3 regions of the Megasphaera sp. DISK 18 genome follow, and region 2 is predicted to be linked to each of the others. Evidence: riboswitches for the same ligand, from Rfam matches in the RefSeq annotation. Region 2 holds a riboswitch; each other region holds the start of a gene.
The links. Region 2 has a riboswitch for ZMP and ZTP ahead of A0U42_RS05100 (formate--tetrahydrofolate ligase). Riboswitches for the same ligand answer to the same signal wherever they lie in the genome.
Positions count from the first base shown of each region.

Region 1 (7,506 bases), on a different contig from region 2:
AGATTCCGGCAGGACCGACAAGACTTTTTTCAATAAAAGGACCAAGTAACCGGCAATGAAGCCTGCAAAGAGGGCTCCAAAGAAACCGGATCCGCCCGTTGTCGCCAGGAAACCGCCGACGATGCCGGGCATGAGAGCCGGCCGTTCACCGATACTCATGGCAATGTATCCGGCCAGGATAGGCATCATCATACTGAAGGACAGGCCGCCGATATTTTTCAATAAGGCGGCGACAGGCGTCCCGCTGCCGAAGTTTGCTGCACCGGCATTATCCATATCGAAGAGGAAGGCCAAGGCGATGAGAATACCGCCGCCGATAACGAAGGGCAGCATATGGGATACGCCGTTCATCAAATGCTTATAAATCTGGCGGCCCACGCTTTCCTTTTCCGCACTTTCAACCGCTACCGATTCAGAAGACGATTCCGATCCCTGATAAACGGGAGCTTTGCCGTCGAGGACTGTCTGAATCAATTCTTCCGGGATCTTAATGCCGTTGGCAACTTTGGTGAAGATGACCTTTTTGCCGGCAAAGCGCTGGACCGGTACGTCTTTATCGACGGCGACGATGACGCCGACAGCCCGCTTGATATCGGCTTCGGTCAGGTGATTTTTAACCCCGCCGGAACCATTGGTTTCGACTTTGATGTCGACGCCCATGGCAGCGGCCTTATTTTCCAAAGCTTCGGCAGCCATGTAGGTATGGGCAATCCCCGTCGGGCAAGCCGTAACGCCGACGATGAAGGGTCGTTCGGATGGAGCCGCTTCTACGGCCGGTGCTTCTTCCGCAGCGGCTTCAGCGGCCGCTTCTGCGGCTTCGGCTTCAATCTGTTCGGCTTCGGCCTTATCGATCGTCGCAAGGTATTCTTCCGGCGTCTTAGCCTGCATCAAGGCATTGCGAAAATCATCATCCATCAGCATACGGCTCAAACGGCTCAATACTTCCAAGTGGACGTCGGCACCGCCGGCCGGGGCTGCAATCATGAAAAACAGATGAGCCGGTTCGTCGTCGAGGCTTTCGTAATCGACGCCGTCACGAACGATCATCGAGGCCAGCCCCGGTTCGTTTACGGCTTCGGTCTTGGCATGAGGAATGGCAATCCCTTCACCGATACCCGTGCTGCCTTCGGCTTCACGAGCCAGAACACGTTCTTTGTACAGCTCTTTGTCATTCAAATTACCGCCGGCATCCATGAGGTCGACGAGGTGGCCAATGGCCGCTGTCTTATCGGCAACAGCGGCATTAAGGTCAATGCTCTGCTTCTTGAGTAAATCTACAATACGCATCTACATCACTCCTTCTCGCTTTAATTCTCTATACCATTCAATTCTCTAATACAAAAAGTACAAATTCACTTATAACTGGGAATAAATGTCCCGAATCTGGGATTCCGTTGCCAGCCATTCATTAAAGGCCGAAGCACTGCCGGCGCTGATGCCCATCTTTAAAGCTTCATTGAGGTCGCCCTTAGCCGATTCAAACCCGGCCAGGAATCCGGCCACCATACTGTCTCCGGCACCGACAGAGTTGACCAGTGTGCCCTTCGGGGACGGACGGCGGTATACTTTTCCGTCTTCGCCGAGGAGAAGAGCACCGTCTCCCCCGAGAGAAACGAGGACGTTGCGGGCACCCATAGCCTGCAGCTGTTTAGCGCAGACGATGATTTCATCATCGGTCTTGAGATCGACGCTGAACAGTTCGCCTAATTCAAAATTATTGGGCTTAATGAGGAACGGTTTATATTTAATGACATTTTTCAATAAGTCGCCTGTAGCATCGACGACGACGCGGATATCCCGGCCTTGAAGGCGCTTCAAGATCTGTTCATAGATATCGTCCGGAATATCACTGGGAATACTACCGGCCAAGACCAATGTATCACCATCCGCAATGGCATCGATTTGCGCCAAAAGGGCATTGAGCTTATCTTCCGGAATGTTCGGACCCATACCGTTAACAGCCGTTTCGTCATCGGCACTGACCTTGAGGTTAATGCGCGAGCATCCTTCGTCGAGGAGGATAAAATCCGTATCCCCGCCGTTTTCTTTCGCCAGGCGTTCGATTTCCTTACCCGTAAAGCCGGCCACAAAGCCCAGCATCTTAGACGGGATGTGGAGGTTGCCGAGAACGAGGGATACATTGATGCCCTTGCCGCCGGGATAAATCATTTCTTGCTCTGCCCGATTGATATCACCGGCTGTAAATTTCTTCATATGGACAACATAATCTAAGGATGGGTTGAACGTAACTGTATAAATCACAGGATATGCACCTCCGTAATTTGCTGATACGGTTTGTAATCGAGGCTGTCATCGTCCCGCGCCGTAATCAGCGTAACCATTGACAATTCTGCAAATGTAATATGTGAAGATAAGCCGAACTTACTGGAATCAGCTAGGACAAAACGATCCATACACTGCCCTAAAGCGGCCCTCTTACAGACTGCTTCTTCATCATCGGGCGTCGTACAGCCGGAATGGACGGCAATGCCATTAGCACCAAAAAAGCCCTTGGTAAAATGGTAGCGGCCGATCATGTCTCTCATTTCACTGCCGACGATGGCTTCTGTATCGCCTTTCACGCGGCCGGGAACAATATAAACCCTGCCGCCGATACGGCCTAATTTCTGTGCCAAGGGGATACTGTTCGTAACAAATGTCGCTTCTGAACCGGCCAGGAACTCGACGAGCTGTTCCGTCGTCGAACCGGCATCGAGATATACAAAGTCCTCTTTATGAATCAATCGGGCTGCATACTGGGCAATACGCCGCTTTTCACTCATATGAATAGAATATTTATCCTGCAAATTCTCCATATCCGCTTCATATAAAGAATCGTCTCGAAGCGTCGTCGCTCCGCCATGAACACGGCGCAGGCGGCCTTCCCGATCAAGGGTCAGTAAATCCCTTCGGACTGTCGATTCCGAGATGTTCAAAAAACTAACTAAATCCTGAACAGATACGGCTCCGCTCGTATTGACGAGTCGCATTATTTTTTCATGTCTTTCTTCAGTCAGCATCGCATCACTTCCTTTTCCAGCCTCCTCTCGCCATATTATATCGTTATTTTCATTCATTTTCAATCAAATACAACCATTATAATCAAAAAGCAATCAAATTCGTTCATTTATGTGCTCAGCTCATTCAAGTGATTTTATTCACATAGAAATAAAAAAAAAGAAGGAAACTGTCATATAAGGGACAATTTCCTTCCATGAACTTCCATAAACCGATGATGAATCGGTCAGGTCAATCATTTCTGTTTAAGAAAGCACTTACATACCGGTACTCCGGGAGGGCTGGGCCGTCGTTTCAATTCCGTGACGGGTCTGGTATTTCAAGAATGCCATCAGTACCAAAGCCACTACGAAGGCTCCGACGAAGAAGTACAGCGTCGTAGCGTAGCTGTTCGTCGTTTCTTTGATGATCGATACCAAGACCGGACCGGCAACGCCGGCAGCCCCCCAAGCCGTCAGGATACGGCCGTGAATGGCACTGAGATACTTGGTACCAAAAAGGTCGCTGAGGTAAGCCGGCATGCAGGAAAAACCGCCGCCATAGCAAGTAATGATGAGCAGGAGGAGGATTTGGAAGCTGAAAGCGCTGGTTACATTGGCAAGCTGCCAGAAGGCCAGGATTTCAATGGCGAAGAATAAGACATACGTCGACGAACGGCCGATATAGTCGGAAACGGTAGCCCAAGCAATGCGGCCGGCACCGTTCAAGAGACCGATGAGGCCGACCATAGAAGCCGCTGCCATAGGCGACATGCCGACGACATCCTGGGCCATGGGAGATGCAACGGCCAAGAGGGCGATGCCGCAGGTAATGTTCGTAAAGAAGAGCCACCAAATGGCGTAGAACTGCCACGTTTTCATGGAGTCGCGAACGGTAAACTGAGGCTGTGCATCGGCATATTCAACGTTCGATTTCTTTTCAGCAGCCGCTGCCGAATCTTCTTCGGGAGGCGCTAAATATAAGGACGATGCTGTCATGATGACCATATATACAATACCGAGGATGATGAAATTAGCCACCAGACCAAAAGACTGAACCAGAATTTGCATGGCAGGACCTGCAATCAGGCTGGCAAAACCGAAGCCCATGATGGCCAAACCCGTTGCAAAGCCGCGGTTTTCAGGGAACCACTTAACCAACGTCGATACCGGCGTAATGTAGCCCGTCCCCAGGCCGATGCCGCCGATGACGCCGTAGAACAAGTAGAGCATGGGCAGGCTGTGCAGGTAGAGGGCAGCTGCCGTACCAAACATAGCCAAGACGAAGAAGGTCATCGACAAGAGCCCTGATTTGCGAGGTCCGATTTTTTGAACAAAACTGCCCAAGAAACCGGCCGATAATCCGAGGAATAAAATAGCTAAAGAAAAAGTCCACGTCGTTTCCTGCAGGCTAAAGCCCATAGCTTCCATGATCGGCTTGGTCAAAACGCTCCAAGCGTAGACACTGCCGATACAAATATGGAGGCCGATAGCCGACAAAGCGATGAGCCAACGATTTCTTTTCATGATCCATTATCTCCTTCCAGGTAGGGAGCCAAGAGGTCTGAAAAAAAATATACCGACCCCCGGGCCCAAGAATATGTTAGTAGCATACACTTGCCCAGACGGTCGGCATGAAATGGCTTCGTACAGTTCACGTGGTTGCTCCACTTGAATCCGTCAGTCCTGTACGAATCTGCTGATGTTATTATACGAATATTGATTTATTTTGTCAATATCAAATTTTAAGCGGCCGGAGAAAAAGGAACGTAATCCTTCGATTCCGTGGACTGGCCGGCAGCTTTTTGTGTCGTTGCTGCACTCGACGATTGTTCCTGCCCCTGCTGAGCAGCTAATTCAGCGGCCTGCTGCTGCTTTTCCTGAATATCCGATAAGGTCTGGCCTGCCGGTGCATGGCGCACGATGTAGACATTTTCTGCAGGTTCCGCATCTTTCAGAGCCGAAAAAGCGTAGGTCATCAGTTTCTGGGCATCGCCATAGCGGTCGCTCGAATTCATGATCGATGCGATGACCGTCCGACCGTCTCTCGTTGCCGAAACGACAAGACAAGGACCACCGGCATTGGTCGTACCGGTCTTGATGCCGTTGGCGCCGGCAAAGCCGCTGGTCAAAAACTCGTTGGTCGACGTGCAGTGCTTGAATCCGCCGTCCATATAGGGCATGTCGAATTCGCTTCGGCTGACCATATCCTGAAATTCAGGAATCTTCATGCCATAGGCAGCGATAACAGCCATGTCGCGAGCCGTCGAGTAATGGTTCGTATCGGGAAGGCCGTGAGGATTGGCAAAGTGCGTATGAGAAGCGCCTAAAGCAGCTGCTTTTTCATTCATCTTGGCAACAAAATCAGATTCTGTCGGCGTCACCGTTTCGGCGACGGCAACGGCTGCATCACAGCCCGATACGAGCATCATGCCGGTCATGCCATTACTGAGGGTAATCTGATCGCCCGGTTTGATGCCGAGAACGGAGGCATCACTTTCGATGTCATAGATATCATTCGTAATATTAAGGGGTTTATCCATCATATTCTGCCCCTTACCGAGCTCAATACCGAGGATGGCCGTCATAATTTTCGTCGTACTGCCGGGATAGGCCAGGTCATCGGCATTTTTCGCATAGAGTTCATCCCCCGTATCGGCATCCATAACATAGGCTGCATGAGCCTCGATATCCGGTTTCTGCAGTTCATCGGCAAAGACCGGCGCTGCCAGGGTCATACAGGCAGCGGCAGCCAAACAAATCATTTTTTTCAAAGACATAATTGCACCTCTCCTTTATAAAGGATTTTTTACAGCCATTTTCGGCTTGCGCGGATATTTTTTAGGACTTTCGCCAGTCTTTTGAATATAGATGACGGCCCGCACCTCATCGAGTCCCGGAAGCTGAACGGCCTTCACACGGGCCACCGTACCGCCTAAAATCTTCAAGGCCTTTTCAGCTTCTTTCAGTTCGTCCTCATACTGGGCGCCCTTTAAAGAAATGAAATAACCGTCCTGTTTGACATAAGGCAGAGCCCATTCGGCCAGAATATTTAAACGAGCCACGGCTCGGCTGGTCACGACGTCAAAGGCACTGCGGTAGATAGGCTGATGGGCTGCCTCTTCGGCCCGACCGTGAAGGAAATCGGCAGTAAGTCCCAATTGATCAACCAGGTTCTGCAAAAAAGTAAGTCTCTTTTGCAGGGAGTCAAAAAAGGTAACCTTCAAATCCGGGCGATAGATGAGCAAGGGCAGGCCGGGAAAGCCGGCGCCGGTTCCCAAATCAAGAACGGACGCCCCCGGCGTAAAGCAATCCTCTTCATAACAGGAAAGACTGTCAGCCATGTGTTTTATCGCTACTTCTTTAGGCTCGGTAATGGCCGTCAGGTTCATGACCTTATTGGTTTCAATTAATTGTTCATGAAAGACGTCGAATTGGCGGAGCTGTTCCTCCGTCACCGAAAGTCCCATGGCTGTAAGAGCCGATTGTAATTCACTGCCAAACATATTACTTATCCCCCCGGTTGTGTTGTTCCAAGAGAATCAGAAGGGCCGTAATATCGGCCGGTGAAACGCCGGAAATACGGCTGGCCTGACCTAAGGACAAGGGGCGGATTTCATCGAGCTTCTGCCGCGCTTCGGCAGACAAAGTGTCGATGTCGGCATAGACGATGTCTTTGGGCATTTTCTTCTTTTCCAAGCGGTTCATCTTGTCGACCTGTTCCATCTGACGGCTGATGTAGCCTTCGTACTTAATCATGATTTCGATTTCTTCCTCAACGTCTTCCGCTAAGTCCGGCAAGTCAAAGACGGTCTGTAGGGACGCATAGGTCACGTCATCACGACGAAGAAGGTCATAGGCTGTGAGAGCCGTATGGATAGGCGCTGTGCCGAGTTTTTCAAGTTTGGCTAAGTTGTCTTTAGACGGCGTAACCGAAATTCCCTTCAAGGCTGCAATCCCGGCGTCGATGGCCTCTTTCTTAGCCGTGAAGGCCCGGTATCGTTCTTCTGTTACCAAACCGATGTCGTAACCCTTCTGGGTCAGGCGCAAGTCGGCATTGTCCTGACGCAGGATGAGTCGGTACTCGCTGCGGCTGGTCATGATGCGGTAAGGCTCGTTCGTTCCCTTAGTGACTAAATCATCGATGAGGACGCCGATGTAAGCTTCGGAGCGGGTCAGGACGAAGGGATCTTTATGCTGCACTTTTAAAGCCGCATTGATACCGGCAATCAGCCCTTGAGCTGCCGCTTCTTCATAGCCGCTGGTACCGTTGGCCTGGCCGGCTGAAAAGAGGCCGGAAATCTTTTTCGTTTCCAGCCACGGCGTGAGCTGCGTCGGATCAAGGCAGTCGTATTCGATGGCGTAGCCGGGACGCATGATTTTTACGTCTTCAAGGCCCGGTATCGTCCGCAGGAAGGCATACTGAACGTCAGCAGGCATACTGGTACTCATGCCCTGGACGTACATTTCTTCTGTCGATTCCCCTTCCGGTTCAACGAAAAGCTGGTGC
Region 1 is NZ_LUGJ01000019.1:23,380-30,885, reverse strand. It holds gene A0U42_RS04645 (fructose-specific PTS transporter subunit EIIC) at 1-1,287, opposite strand, end outside; gene pfkB (1-phosphofructokinase) at 1,357-2,262, opposite strand; gene A0U42_RS04635 (DeoR/GlpR family DNA-binding transcription regulator) at 2,259-3,020, opposite strand; gene A0U42_RS04630 (OFA family MFS transporter) at 3,276-4,523, opposite strand; ZMP/ZTP riboswitch at 4,609-4,694, opposite strand; gene A0U42_RS04625 (D-alanyl-D-alanine carboxypeptidase family protein) at 4,742-5,776, opposite strand; gene rsmG (16S rRNA (guanine(527)-N(7))-methyltransferase RsmG) at 5,792-6,502, opposite strand; gene mnmG (tRNA uridine-5-carboxymethylaminomethyl(34) synthesis enzyme MnmG) at 6,504-7,506, opposite strand, start outside.
Region 1: it holds a riboswitch for ZMP and ZTP, as region 2 does, so the genes downstream of both, A0U42_RS04630 (OFA family MFS transporter) here and A0U42_RS05100 (formate--tetrahydrofolate ligase) in region 2, are expected to answer to the same signal.

Region 2 (7,506 bases):
GGCGTAATTGTCGATTTTCGCCAAGGCACGGGCCAGGGCGATGGGATCGTCGATCATGCGTCCCCCTTCTTCATCGGCCATGTATTCCCGCGTCCGCGAGATACCCATTTGGATGACCGACGCCGCTAAGGGCGCTAAGAGAGCCGTTGCGATGAGGGCGATGGGATTGCCGCCTTCGCCGTCATTGTCGCGGCCGCTGCCGAAGATGGCAGCCCACTGGGCCATATTGGCGATCATGGCGATGGCACTGGCAAAGGAAGCGACGATGGTGCTGATCAGGATGTCGCGGTGAAGGACGTGGCTCATTTCATGGGCCAAAACGCCACGGATTTCATCTTCATCGAGGAGATTCATGATTCCTGCCGTTGCCGCTACGGCTGCGTGGGACGGATTTCGTCCGGTTGCAAAGGCGTTGGGCACGTCGGTCGGAATGATGTAGACTTTGGGCATAGGCAAATCGGCACGCTGCGCCAAATCGGCTACGATGCGGTACAGATAATGATCTTCCCCGACCTGTTCGGCCTTGTAAGCCCGCAGTACCATGGTATCGCTGAACCAATAGGAGAAGAAATTCATACCCATGGCGATAATAAACATAATCATGACGCCGCTGCGGCCGCCGAAAATGCCGCCCAGAGCCATGAGGATACAGGCCAGGGCCGTCATGAGGAATACCGTTTTCACACTGTTCATAAAACTCACCCTCTTCAAAAAAAGCTAAAGGTCAAAAGGTTAAACTAACTATGACCCTATTATATACGTTCTCAGGTTCATTGTCAACAAAGGCTATTTCAGGATCTTGTTGTTGTAGCGGCGGATGTAGACGATGTAGTCGCCGTCACTGTCCTTTTGGCCGTCAAAGGCGACGGTAATGGAGACGTCGTCTTGTTTCCATTCCACTTCCTTATCGCTCTGTTTGACCGGGAAGTTTTCCATATTGGAATAGATTGTGGCTACGAGGCGGGTGTAAATGGACTTGGCCGTGGCCTTATCCTTGGTCTTGAAATAGTTGTCAAAGGCGAGGACCCGGCCTTTGGCCGACGTATCGGCCGAAAAGATTTCGATGCCTTCCGTGACGGAAACGTTCTTTACGACCGACGTCCGTTCGGCTTTTTCCGTGAAGGACACGGTGCTGCCGTAGAAGGTCCAATCCGATAAAACCGAGAAGTTGCCGTCAAAATCGGCTCTCGGCATGCCGAGGTACACCGTCTGATAGGCCGTCAAGGGATTGGCCGCGATTTCATCGACGGACTGGTTATAGTCAAAAGCGCCGGCCGAAGCCGTAAGGGCCGTCCACAGTAAACCGGCTGCGAGTATTTTCTTATACATCATCATAAACCCTCCTTACCAAAAGGGAGCCAAAAGCAGCGAGAACAAGGTGAAGATCAAGCGCTGCAGGGGAATCAAAATATACGTAAAAACAGGGGTCATCATCAAGGCGATGAGGATCAGGAAGCTGTAGCGTTCGATGCTGGCCAGCTTATACGACCATTCCGTCGGCAAAAAACACATCAGGACCCGTGAGCCGTCGAGGGGCGGCAAGGGCAGCATGTTGAAGATGGCGAAGTTGACGTTGTACAAGACGATGAGCTGCAGCACCATGGGCAGGGCCGTCGAGGTGAAGAGGTTCAGCTTGGCGAAAATCAGCTGGACGACGAGGGCGATAAAGCCTGTAATCAGGTTGGACACCGGGCCGGCCAGGGCCACGCAGATCTCCCCTTTCCGCCAGTTGCGGAAGTTTCCGGGGTTGATCATGACCGGTTTCGCCCAGCCAAAGCGGGCTACGAGGAGCATCATCAGTCCTACCGGATCGATGTGAGCTACGGGATTCAGTGTCAGGCGCCCCATCATCCGCGGCGTATCGTCCCCCATCCAGTCTGCGACTTGGGCGTGGGCATATTCGTGAATGACCAGGGCAATGAGCAGGCCGGGGATACCGGCGATAATCGCGAGTATATTAAAATCAAACATTGTATTCTCCTTTCGTATACTTTATATTATACGGTATCTTGCCCTATATAACAAGAGAGGCTGCCGCACACGGGTACGACAGTCTCTCTCAGGTTATGCTGTTTTTATTATCGCTGACGATATTCGTATTCTACATTCTGTTCGACCATGACGGCCTTTTCTTCAATTTCGCGAATCTGGGCAATCATACGGGCTACGAAGGCTTCGTCTTTGATGGACCGCAGATTGATGCGGACGCTGTAGAAGGCAGACCTCATGGCGGCTCTGGCGTTCATGGCAGCAATGGCCCCGTCGGTGATGACCCAGGCGTTGCCGTAACGGACGGCTTGTTCTGCCAGTTGAAGGAGGGCAAAGATGTCCTTCCCCAGCTCAAAAGGCGACGTAGCCGCATCTTTAAAGGCCTGTTCGACGATGGCCGCCCGATGGGGCGTATCCTTTGGCAGGCGGACGGAACGGATGACGTTGTCGAAGGCCGCCGCGTCTTCGGCGATGCCGTCGAGATAGCGTTGGCGCAAGGCCTGTGCCTTGTCGCGGATGGACACCATGAGCTTTTCGATTTCTTCATACCCTTTTTTCCCGATGGTCAGGTTGGCCACCATTTCCACTAAGGCTGCTGCCGATGCAGCCGTCATGGCAGCGATGCCGCCGCCGCCGGGAATGGGCTCTTTAGAGGCCGTCACCGCTAAGAGTTGGTCGAGAGGCATCGATTGGAACTTCGTATAATCCATCTTAGAAGAGACCTGTAATGACGCCGTTTTCGTCGATGTCCATGCGGTTGGCCGCCGGGACCTTCGGCAGGCCCGGCATGGTCATGATGTTGCTCGTCTGGCAGACGATGAAGCCGGCACCGGTGCAGACGCGGACGTCTTTGACGGTGACCGTAAAGTGCTTGGGAGCCCCCAGGAGAGCCGGATTGTCCGACAGGGAATACTGGGTCTTGGCCACGCAGATCGGCATGTGGTCGAGGCCGAAGGCTTCCAGTTCCTGAATCTGTTTCTTGGCGTTGCCTTCAAAGACGACGCCGTCGCCGCCGTAAATCTTCTGAACGATGGCCGTCAGTTTGTCCGGAATGGAATCGTTGACGTCGTAGATCGGTTTGTACGGCGTCTTGGGCTGTTCCAGCATCTTGAGGACTTTTTCGCCCATTTCGACGCCGCCCTTGCCGCCTTCGGCCCAGCAGTTGTTGAGGGCTGCTTCGACGCCGTAGTCGGCGCAGAGCTGGCGCAGGGTTTCGATTTCAGCGTCGGTGTCGCTGATGAATTTATTGATGCCGACGACGACGGGAACGTCGAAGAGGCGCATGTTTTCGATGTGTTTGGCGAGGTTTTCAAAGCCCTTCTTCAAGGCTTCGACGTTTTCTTCCTGAAGGTTCTTCTTGTCGACGCCGCCGTGCATCTTGAGGGCCCGGACGGTAGCGACGATGACGACGGCATCAGGTTTGATCCCGGCGAAGCGGCACTTGATGTCCATAAACTTTTCAGCGCCGAGGTCGGCACCGAAACCGGCTTCCGTAACGGCGATGTCGCCCATCTTCATGGCCAGTTTCGTGGCGACGACGGAGTTGCAGCCGTGGGCGATATTGGCAAAGGGACCGCCGTGAACGAGGGCCGGCGTATGTTCGATGGTCTGGACCAGATTCGGTTTGATGGCATCTTTCATGAGGATAGCCATGGCGCCTTCGACGCCGAGCTGACGGGCCGTAACCAAATTGCCGTCCAGGTCATAGGCGACGGTGATGTCCCCCATCCGTTTCTTGAGGTCCATGAGGTCACGGGCTAAGCACAGAGCTGCCATGATTTCCGAAGCGACGGTGATCATGAAGTGGTCTTCCCGCGGGAAGCCGCAGACCTTGCCGCCCATGCCGACGACGAGGTTTCTAAGGGCCCGGTCGTTCATGTCCATGACCCGCTTCCAGATGATGCGGCGCACGTCGATGCGAAGGGCATTGCCCTGATGGACGTGGTTGTCGATGGCCGCTGCCAGAAGGTTGTTGGCCGCCGTAATGGCATGCATGTCACCGGTGAAATGGAGGTTGATGTCTTCCATGGGCAGGACCTGGGAATAACCGCCGCCGGCAGCGCCGCCTTTGATGCCAAAGACAGGGCCGAGGGACGGTTCGCGCAGGGCGACGACGGCCTTATGGCCCATGTAATTCAAAGCCTGTGCCAAACCGATGGTCGTTAAGGTCTTGCCTTCGCCGGCCGGCGTCGGCGTAATGGCCGTAACCAAGACGAGTTTGCCGTCTTTTTCTTTAGAAAGGCGCTTGATGGCGTCAAAGGAAATCTTGGCCTTATATTTGCCGTAGAGTTCCAAGTCGTCGTCGGTCAGTCCGACCTTTTTTGCAATGGTCGTAATCGGTTCTAATGTCGTCTGTTGTGCAATTTCGATATCGCTTAATACCTTTGCCATGGTAGTCACTCCTTGTCCGCTGCATAAAAAAAGGCCGCTCCGCTGGTAAGTTGCCCAGACGGTCGGCTTCAAGAAATCATGCTCCCCGTGGTAACTCCACTTCCGTCAGTCACATGATTGTGCATTTATTATACAAAAAAACAGCCCTCGTCGTCAAGGGCTGTTTTTACGTACGGTATGAATGGACGTTGGAACAAGACGCCGCCTGTCTTAATCCGGAAGGACGGTAATGTCCAAGCGGTCAAAACCGGCCAGGAAACCTTTTACGGTCTTGGCGATGGTTTCACATCCGCCGACGGTCTTGCTTTCGATGTTAAGGGGCATATTGGTGTCGTGGAGGGACATGCGCAAGAGAGCCCAGCCGCCGTCGAATACGAGGCGGACACCTTCATAAGACGGTTTGGCAATGGAAATCCCGGCTTGTTCGGCCCGTTCTTCAAAGGCTTTGAGGACGTCGGCACCATAGGCCTGCGCGTCGTCGCCCTTTATCTTGAGGCGGTATTCGACACCTTCAGCAGGCTGGCCGAGGGCTGCGATGAGGTCGCCCAAGGGCTTTCCGGCTTTCTTGGCCTTGGCGGCGGCCATGAGGAGTTTGACAGCCAAATAAGCGCCGTCGTCGAGGTAGTAGTTTTCACTTAAGGCGCCGTGGCCCGACGTTTCGATGGCCAAGGGCGATACGGTGCCGGCCTTGTTAAGGCGGATGCATTCGTCGATGACATTCTTATAGCCCCGCATGTAACGGTGATGGACGAGGTGCAGTTCGTCCTGAAGGAAGGTCGTCAATTCGTCGGACGTGACCGAGTCGGTAATGATGGTACTGCCCGGATAGTCCGGAGCTAAGATAGCGGCCATCATGGCGATGAGGGCGTTGCGGTTGATTTCTTCCCCACTGGGCAGGACGGCGCTCATGCGGTCGACGTCGGTATCGAAGATGAGGCCCAGGTCGGCCTTGTTGTCGAGGACGGCTTTTCGAATGGCCGCCATGGCTTCTTTATTTTCCGGATTGGGGATATGATTCGGGAAGTGGCCGTCCGGTTCGAGGAACTGACTTCCTGTCGTATCGGCGCCGAGGGGGGCCAATACTTTAGTGGCAAAGAAACCGCCGCTGCCGTTACCGGCGTCGACGACGATGTGCATCCCTTCCAAGGGACGGTCGAACATGCCCGCACGGAGACCGGCGCAGATCTTCTGGCGCAGGTGGAGGGCATAGCGGTCGATGAGGTCCAGCGAGGCGATGGCTGCCGTCGATACGGCCGTTGCCGATAAATTCGAAGCGATGGTCAGGACTTCTTTGATTTCCTGCTTTTCAAGGCCGCCGTCTTTGGTAAAGAATTTGAGGCCGTTGCGGTTGTACGGCAAGTGGCTGGCCGTGATCATGATGGACCCGTCCATGGCCGTGTCTTCAAAAATGATGGACATGAACATGGCCGGCGTCGATGCCAAGCCGCAGTCGGTGACGTGAACGCCCCGGCCGAGGAGACCGGCAAAGACGGATTCCTTCATCATATCGGCCGAGATGCGCGAATCGTGGCCGACGGCGATGCGCAGATCTCCTTCCTTTTTGCCCAGTTTCTTCGCTAAAAATTTGGCAAAGCCGGCGGCAATACGGTTGACCGCTTCCGGCGTCAGGTTGACCTTTTCGTCAGGAACGCCTTCGACGGCGATGCCGCGGACGTCACTGCCGTTCTGTAATTTTAAGATAGCTTCGGTAGAGTTCATATGCCTGTTCCTGCTGCCTATCCCGATAAGGCAGCTTTTCCTTTCTGTGATTTACATCTATCATACTGAAAATCGGCCCCTGACGCAAGGCGTGCAGGGACCTGATGTTTACAATACGTATTTTTCGATGGCTTCAGCGACGGCGCCTTCGTTGTTGGTCGCTTCGGTCACGACGTCGCAGTACTCGCGAATGACGGGATTCAGGTTGCGGACGCCGACGGACAGGCCGGCCGCTTTAAGCATGTCGATGTCGTTGATGTTGTCACCGATGGCCATCGTTTCTTCCGGACGCACGCCGAGGATATCGGCCAATTTCAAGAGGCCGGCGCCCTTATTGACGCCTTTATGCATGAATTCAATGTAGCGGTTGCTGGAGAAGCTGACCGTAATGTCGTCGAGGAGGGGTTTCAGTTCGGCATGGACGGTTTCCAAATAGTCGTAGTCCGTATTGGTCAGGATCAATTTCCCGACTTCTTCTTTACCGCGGATAAAATCGAGGGTCGTTTCTTCGCAAGGCGTGTAGGCCATGCGGCCCTTCAGGAAAGCTTCTTCGTCCGGCGTAATATTGGTGATGTAGACGACGTCCCGCGTATAGATGTGCAGGCACTGACCGTAGGAAGCACACTTGCGGAAAATCTGATCGGCCAGGTCAAAGGGAATGGGATCCCAGAAAAGGGAGCGGCTGCCCTTGTTTTCCGTGATGTTGCCGCCGTTGAGGCCGATGACGTACTGGTCGGGCTGTTCAAAAAGACGGAGTGTCTTCAAGACGCCGTCAATGGTGCGAAAACTCCGACCCGTGCAGGGCACGAATTTGACGCCCTTTGCGACAGCCTTGGCAATGGCTTCGATATTGCGCTGACAAATCGTCGCATCGCTGCTGAGCAGCGTTTCATCCATATCACAAGCAATGATTTTATAGTTATTCATGACCTACTCCTTTACAAATCGCATGACGGGATAGTTACTAACTGATACTACGAACATATCATGTCTGAGGCATTCCCGCCACCCCAGGGACAGAATCAGTCCCATTATAGTCAAAAAAGAAGGGCTTCTGCCCTTCCTTTTTTATGATCGATGCCGCCGGTCGCGGATGGCCCGCCACACAGCCGACACGGCCTTAAACAGCACATAAATGAGTACTACATTAAACAACAGGCCCAGAAAATCGGCGGCCCAGCCAAAGTTCCCCATGCCAAAGAGGCTGCTCAACATGCTGCCCAGGAACATGCCCCCGGCAAAGAGGCCGATGCCGCGCATAGCGCCGCCCCAAGCCGACGAACGGTTGGCTGTCGTATTGGCGTTGGCCCGAGGCGCAGCCGTCTGACTGCGAGTCTGGGATTGTGCCGATGAAGCGTTATTATTCGTATTGGCCTTAGGCGCCGCTTTGGGAGCCGTCACCGCCGG
Region 2 is NZ_LUGJ01000021.1:65,488-72,993, reverse strand. It holds gene htpX (zinc metalloprotease HtpX) at 1-693, opposite strand, end outside; gene A0U42_RS05115 (hypothetical protein) at 787-1,335, opposite strand; gene A0U42_RS05110 (site-2 protease family protein) at 1,345-1,971, opposite strand; gene A0U42_RS05105 (cyclodeaminase/cyclohydrolase family protein) at 2,079-2,699, opposite strand; gene A0U42_RS05100 (formate--tetrahydrofolate ligase) at 2,701-4,380, opposite strand; ZMP/ZTP riboswitch at 4,426-4,503, opposite strand; gene A0U42_RS05095 (phosphoglucomutase) at 4,591-6,099, opposite strand; gene A0U42_RS05090 (Cof-type HAD-IIB family hydrolase) at 6,208-7,026, opposite strand; gene A0U42_RS05085 (hypothetical protein) at 7,168-7,506, opposite strand, start outside.

Region 3 (7,506 bases), on a different contig from region 2:
CCGAAGACTTCTTCACCGACGGCTTTTTCTTTGACCTTCTTAATAAAGTCTTTGGTGACGGCAAAGTTGACGTCCGCTTCGAGCAGAGCGCGGCGCATCTCTTTCAGCGCTTCACTGACATCCTCTTCAGAAAGCTTCCCTTTGCCGCGAAGCTTTTTAAAGGCCGCCTGGAATCGTTCGGACAGACTTTCAAATGGCATGAGGGGCCTCCTTTTATAAATCTATTTCATGTAAAAGTTGTTTAGCTCTTTCAATATCGCCGGGTCCTTGACCTTCAAGCAGGTTCTGGACTTCATCGATCTGTTCCCGGACCGCATCGAAGCGGGCCAGCAACCGAAGCCGCTGTTCATAGCTTTCCAGCGAATGGGAAGCGCGCTTGAGCATGTCGTAAGCGCCTTGACGGGAAATCTGCAGTTCTTCCCCGATTTCACTCAAGGACAGGTCCATATCGAAATACATTTCCATACAGCGCCGCTGCTTCTCCGTCAATAACGGCCCGTACAAATCGAGGAGCCGTCCCTTACGGACTACATCTTCAAGCATGGCTTCACCGCCTTTCAAACAGCGTACTTTGACAGTATACCGGAATCGGTCTACTCTGTCAAGTATTTTTACTTGTCAGATTGACGCGGACGTCATAAAAAGTACTGCCCCGGCCTTCATCGGTCAGACGCTGGCTGGTAAGGACGTTGACCGACGCGCCGCCGCCTTTGACGCGTTCGCGCCACCATACGCCTTCGCTGACGACCTGGCCCGGGACGGTACGGTCACTGATACGGACCGTAAAGTCGGCCTGCCCTCTTTTATTGCTGAGGGTCACGAACTCACCGTCAGCGAGGCCGTAGCGGTCGGCATCCTCAGGGTGGACGAAGAGGTCCATCGTATGGCTGGCCGTCAATTCATCCCGTTCATTAAAGGATGAATCGAGGATGCGCATATCGGCGCCGTTGACGAAGGCCAGTTTTCCCTCATCGGGATCAAGGGGCATATAATCGGGCAATGCCGGTGTCAAGGCATCGTTGCGAATTTCGATCTTTCCCGACGGCGTCGCAAAAGTCGTCTGATAGTCTTCCGGCATGGGAAGGGGTGTCGGCCGGCCTGAGCGCAGGCAGTCCTGATCGACGGGAAGGGGCCATTTTACCGTCGAGGTGATGAGTTTATCGACGAGGTCCCGTTCGGACTGGTCGTAAAAGGGATCGGTAATGCCGAGAGACTTGGCCAGATCACAGGCAAGACGCCAGTTGGACCGGCTTTCGCCGAGAGGTTCGATGACGGCATAGCCGCACTGGATCGTATAGTTACCGTAAGAATAGTAGGCGTCATCGTGCTCTAGAGACGTCGTCGCCGGCAAGATAATGTCGGCGTAGCGGGCCGTATCAGTCATGAAGCGTTCGTGGACGACGGTGAACAAATCGTCCCGCGAAAGGCCCTTTAGGACGGCATTCTGATCCGGTGCCGTACAGGCCGGGTTCGACGAATAGACGAAGAGGCTCTGGATGCTGTCGTCTTCCGTAAGGGCCTGACCGATACGGCACATGTTGACCAGACGTTTTCCGGGTTTCTTCCAGTCGGGACGCGTAACGATGCTCTTATCATAGGCCGAAGACGCGCCGGCTGAGGTCAAGATTCCCCCGCCTCGTTTTCCCCAAGCGCCGACGACGGCCGGAAGGCAGGTGATGAGCCGCGTCGTCATCGCCCCGTTGCGGTAGCGGGACTGGCCGCTTCCCAGACGAATGAAGGGCGCCCGCGCCTTGCCGTAGGCCTGAGCCAATTCTTCGACGACAGCCTTCGGGACGCCGGTAATGTTTTCCGTTTCTTCCGGCGTATAGCGAGGAATGACTTTTTCTTTCAGTTCCTCCCAACCGAGGACTTTTTCAGACAGAAAGGCTTCGTCGGTCAGCCCGTCTCTAACCAAGACGTGCATCATACCGAGAGCTAGGGCACCGTCCGTACCGGGGCGAATGGCGACGAAATGATCAGCCAAATCGGCCGTCTTGGTGCGGTACGTATCGATGCACCAAATGACGGCTCCCCTTTCCCGAGCAGCGTCGACGTCGTGTTTGAAGTGGATATTGGTGGCCATCATGTGAATGCTCCACAAGAAGATGGCGTCGCTGTTTTGCGCTTCCTGGGGCGCCGTCGGCAAGGTACCGCCCATGACGTCTTTGAACCCCTGCCCCTTGGCCGGTGCGCAAATCGTCCGGTCGAGTTCCGACGCACCTAGCCGATAAAACAAGCCATGCAGAGCATCGTGCTGGACGATGCCCATGGTGCCGGCGTAGGAGTAGGGCAAGATAGCTTCCGGTCCCTTTTCGGCGATAATTTGTTTCCACGAAGCTGCGATTTCATCTAGGGCCTGATCCCAAGAGATGGGCTCAAATTCTCCGCTCCCCTTCGCTCCCGTCCGCTTTAAAGGCGTCGTCAGTCGCCGCGGCGAATGGACCGTCCGTTCATAGTGAGCCATCTTGGGGCACATCGTCCCCCGCGTAAAGGGATGGCTTTCATCGCCCTTCACCGAAACGACGCGACCGTCTTCGACGTTTACTAAGAGACCGCAGGCGTCGGGACAGTCATAGGGGCAGACCGACCTATATTGTGTCATAGAATTCCCTCCTTATGTATCTATTATAATATATGTTCATTATATCGCCGCAGAGGAACCTTGGCAAAACAATCTGAAGAAAATACGATTCCCCTTCCTCATCATCAAGGGTAATGTTATATAAAACAAGGGCCCACGGTGACGACAGGAAGTCTCACCATGGGCCCGAAGTTTTCAAGCACACGATCTTACAATAGCTGCAAGGGTATTCGGTTTAATGATGGAAGAGGCGCAGGCCGGTCATAGCCATGGCAATTCCATATTTATCGCACGTTTCGATGACATTGTCGTCGCGGATCGAACCACCGGCCTGGGCGATGTAATCGACGCCGCTGCGATGAGCCCGTTCGATGTTGTCGCCAAAGGGGAAGAAAGCATCACTGCCAAGGGCTACGCCGTGGAGCTGGGCAATCCAAGCCTTCTTTTCTTCCCGCGTAAGGGGCTGCGGTTGTTCCGTAAAGAGATCCTGCCAGATACCGTCGGCCAAGACGTCTTCGTAATCGTCGGAGATGTAGACGTCGATGGCATTGTCCCGATTCGGACGACGGACGTCGTCGCGGAAGGGCAGGTTCAAGACTTTCGGGTTCTGACGGAGCCACCAGACGTCGGCCTTATTGCCGGCCAGACGGGTGCAGTGGACGCGGGACTGCTGACCAGCGCCGACACCGATGGTCATGCCGTCTTTTACGTAGCAGACGGAGTTGGACTGGGTGTATTTTAAGGTAATGAGGGCGATGATGAGATCGCGCTGAGCAGCCGCCGGGATGTCCTTGTTCTGCGTAGGGATGTTCTGCAGCATATCGGCCGTGATCTTGGCTTCATTTCGTTCCTGTTCAAAGGTGACGCCGTAGACTTCTTTCGATTCGACAGGCTGGGGCTTGTAATCGGCATTAATCTGAAGGACGCAGTAATTGCCCTTTTTCTTAGTCTTTAAAATAGCCAGGGCTTCGTCGCTGTAGCCGGGAGCAATGACGCCGTCCGATACTTCTCGCTTCAAGAGGGTTGCCGTTTCGACGTCGCAGACATCGGAGAGGGCAACGAAATCGCCGTAAGAACTCATGCGATCGGCACCGCGGGCGCAGGCATAGGCCGTGGCCAAGGGCGACAGTTTCAGATCATCGACCCAATATATCTTCTTCAGGGTATCACTCATCTCCGTGGCAACGGCGGCGCCGGCCGGGCTGACGTGCTTGAAGGAAGCCGCTGCCGGAAGGCCTGTCGCTTCTTTCAATTCCTTGACCAACTGATAGCTGTTAAAGGCGTCGAGCAAATTAATATAGCCGGGGCGGCCGCAAAGGACCGTAAAAGGAAGGGCGCTGCCATCCTTCATATATACCCGGGACGACGACTGGTTCGGGTTGCAGCCGTATTTTAATTTCAGTTCGTTCATCGTGATACCTCCTGATAGACCCAAAATAAAAAAATACCGACACTTCTGGAACGTTTCGCCCAGACGGTCGGCTCTTATGAATCATGCTCCCCGTGGTAACTCCACTTCCGTCAGTCACATGCTTCACCTTATTATACCGTCCGCCGATTCAGGCTGTCAAGAAAAAGGAGCTGCCGTCAGCAGCCCTTTTCAGGTGATACCCTCTATGATTCCTCTTCCGGCGGCTGCGGTGAAATGTCGCGCACAGTAATCTTGAGGATTTCCACAGCCATGCCCGTCGTATATTCCACTTCGTGCTGGATATCGCGACGGATGCGGCTCATGAGTTTCTTTATATTTTCTCCGTAGGCAATGGTCAGGGACAAGATAATAGCCAGACCGTTGCGCGTCGAGTTATAGTTGATAGCCACTTTCAGGCGATTGACCTTGGTCACGCCTTCATTTTGACTCAAAGCATGGCGGACCAGGCTTTCAAGGACGTCGTTGGAAAACGTCAGTTTCCCATAATAACTGAAGATGGGACGAACGACGGAACGCTCGAAGGGCGACAATTTCTTGCCGTTGTTGTCATAAAAGAAAGAACGGATCGAATCCAAAAGATAGCCGCGAAAATGGGGTTTCAGCTCCATCGTCGGCACGGGGATGATATGCGTTCCCTCTTTGATGCGGATACTTTGAGCCTTTTCGATTTCCTCCGAGCACGAGACGTCTTCAATGCGGATGAACCGCGACGGTTCCTGAAGCTCGAGGGCTTCGCAGATGCGGTGAATCATGTGCCGCGACGTTCCCAGGATGAGCAGTTTTTCAGGAGCTGCTTTGGCTAAGGCTGCCTTCATGGCAGCGGCGTCGTCCGGGTTATTGAATACGGCGCGGCGCACGGCCTTGAGGCGATTCGTTTCATCCTTGGCCGACCGGCCGGCAACGATGCGGTTGTGATCGATGAGGAGTCCGTCATCGATGATCGTCTGAATATCGTGATCGTAGGCGACGACCAGGGCATGGTGGCTTTTCCCCGTCCCGCTGGCGCCGATAAAACCGACAACTTCCATGTCTGTCACCTGCCTTTATTAGGTTGCGTGAGACAACAAAGCCTGTACCTTTTCAGCATCGACGGTAAAGATGCCGAGCTTTTCCGGGAAACGGCCGACGGTCCCGTGAAAATCGGAGCCGCCGCTGATATACCAATTGCGCTTTTTGGCTAATTCCAAAAATTCGTCGAAACGGCCGCGGTTCTTGGGATGGTACACTTCGACACCGTCAAAATCATGAGTCAGGACTTCATCCAAAGTCCGCTTCAAGAGGCCCGGATGGGCTAAGACGGCCAGTCCCCCGACCTTGCGGATGAGGGCCACGCATTCGTCGATGGTCCGCCGCGTATAGGGTACGTAGAGGGGGCCGCCATGATAGAGAACCTTGTCAAAGACGGTCTTTACATCAGGGAAATAGCCTTTTTCGACGAGCATGCGGGCGATATGGGGACGGCCGACGGTGCCGCCCTTATGAACCATGTCTTCGACGACCTTGCGGTCGATGTCATAGCCGTTTTTCAGGCAACGGTCGACGATTTCCATGGCCCGGTCGAAGCGCCGCTGCTTAAATTCGCGGCAGTAGGAAAGCATGGCTTCATCGTCGGTATTGATCCCGTAGCCTAAAATATGGACATCTTCGCCGTCGCATTCAGAGCTTATTTCAATGGCCGGGATGACCTTGATTCCTGCGGCGAAGGTATGACTGCCGTCATAAGCTGCCACCGTATCGTGGTCAGAAATAGCGATGACGTCGAGCCCGGCATCGACGGCCATCTTGGTCAGCTGTTCCGGCGTATAGACACCGTCCGAGCAGGTCGTATGCATATGAAGATCAACTATCACGGTACACCTCCCTGCAATAAGTGCAGAATCGACTTAATACCGACGCCGGTGGCGCCGACAAATCCCGTTTCATCGGCCTTTTCCCGGAAAGCAGGACCGGCGATGTCGAGGTGGATCCACGGCGTCCCGTCCTTTACGAACTGCTTCAAGAAGAGACCGGCCGTAATCGCCCCGGCTTCAGGACCGCCGACGTTCTTCATGTCGGCTACACTGCTTTTCAAAAGGCTTTCATATTCTTCATCAGCCGGCAGCTGCCAAATCTTTTCATGGGCTTCCGTCGCGACCTTAAAGAAGCGGTTCATCCATTCCTGATCGTTGCCGACCATGCCTGTCCGCACCGAACCCAAGGCCGTCACACAGGCGCCGGTCAGGGTCGCCAGGTCGATGAGGCGCGTCGCCCCTTTTTCCTGAGCATAGGTTAACGCGTCGGCTAAAATGAGCCGCCCTTCGGCATCGGTATTCTTGACTTCAACGGTCTTGCCGTTATACATGGTCAAGATGTCGTCGACGTGATAAGCCATGCCGGAAGGAATATTTTCAACGAGGGGCAAAACGGCCAGCACATTGACCGGATAGCGAAGCAGCATGAGGGCCCGAATGACACCGACGGCAGCAGCCGCCCCGGCCATATCGCTTTTCATAAATTCTAGTCCCTTGTGGCTCTTTAAGGAGAGACCGCCGCTGTCATAGGTAACGCCCTTTCCGACGATGCCCAGGACTTCCCGGCTGTTAGGATCGCCCTGATAGGCAATGGATACCAGCTGGGGCGGATTCATGCTGCCCTTGCCGACGGCGACGATACCGCCCATGTGCCGTTTTTCCAAGGCCCATTTATTCAGCGATTCAATGAGGATGTGATCGCCCTTCAGCGTATCGGACACGATATCGGCAAACTTCCTCGGCGTCAAATCGTTGGACGGCATATTGATCAAGTCGCGGGCTTCATAGACGCCTTCATACATCGACGTGTAGCGATAGCACATGGAATTGAATTCCTGAGCTCTCATGCTGCGCGACAAGATATTGATGCTGCTGACGGTCCGGCTGTGTTTATCGCTCTTATAATGGGTAAATTCATAATTTCGGTACAAGAGCCCGTCGAGAAGAGACGCCATATCCATTTCCAGCGTATCGGCCATGATGGCCAGCTCGCGGACGCCTTCTTTCATGGCCGCCGCCATCAGCCGCTGGGCCATGCGGAAATCTTCATACGTCGAATAACGGACCGGTTTCCCCTCCAGACCGATGAGGAAGTACGTTTTCGGCTCCCCGTCTGACAGGCAGTGAAATACGTGGAGAGACGTATACTGTAAAAGTTCCGGGTGTTGCTCCGTATAGGCCCGGATCAGGACGACGTCATCCTGGGGCAGCTGACGCAGCGTCGACAGCCTCTTATCGAGGCCGACTGCCAGCGTATTCATGCCGCCCTTGCCATTATAACTAATCATGCACATCGCTCACTTTCACACTACTTTAAGTCACCATATATAAAAGAATTAATCATAATGATATTATTTTCCACTATTATTATACAATCGCCCGATTGACAAAATCAAGAATTTGTAAAAGGGCAACCATAAGAAAATTCAGGTACGCGATGCTGACAGCCAAAACATTAAAGCTGAGCAACGGCCATGTACCTG
Region 3 is NZ_LUGJ01000023.1:10,308-17,813, forward strand. It holds gene ffh (signal recognition particle protein) at 1-200, opposite strand, end outside; gene ylxM (YlxM family DNA-binding protein) at 214-543, opposite strand; gene A0U42_RS05465 (molybdopterin-dependent oxidoreductase) at 602-2,602, opposite strand; gene A0U42_RS05470 (phosphoribosylaminoimidazolecarboxamide formyltransferase) at 2,817-3,992, opposite strand; ZMP/ZTP riboswitch at 4,043-4,120, opposite strand; gene A0U42_RS05475 (Asp23/Gls24 family envelope stress response protein) at 4,196-5,041, opposite strand; gene A0U42_RS05480 (PHP domain-containing protein) at 5,060-5,863, opposite strand; gene A0U42_RS05485 (leucyl aminopeptidase) at 5,860-7,311, opposite strand.
Region 3: it holds a riboswitch for ZMP and ZTP, as region 2 does, so the genes downstream of both, A0U42_RS05470 (phosphoribosylaminoimidazolecarboxamide formyltransferase) here and A0U42_RS05100 (formate--tetrahydrofolate ligase) in region 2, are expected to answer to the same signal.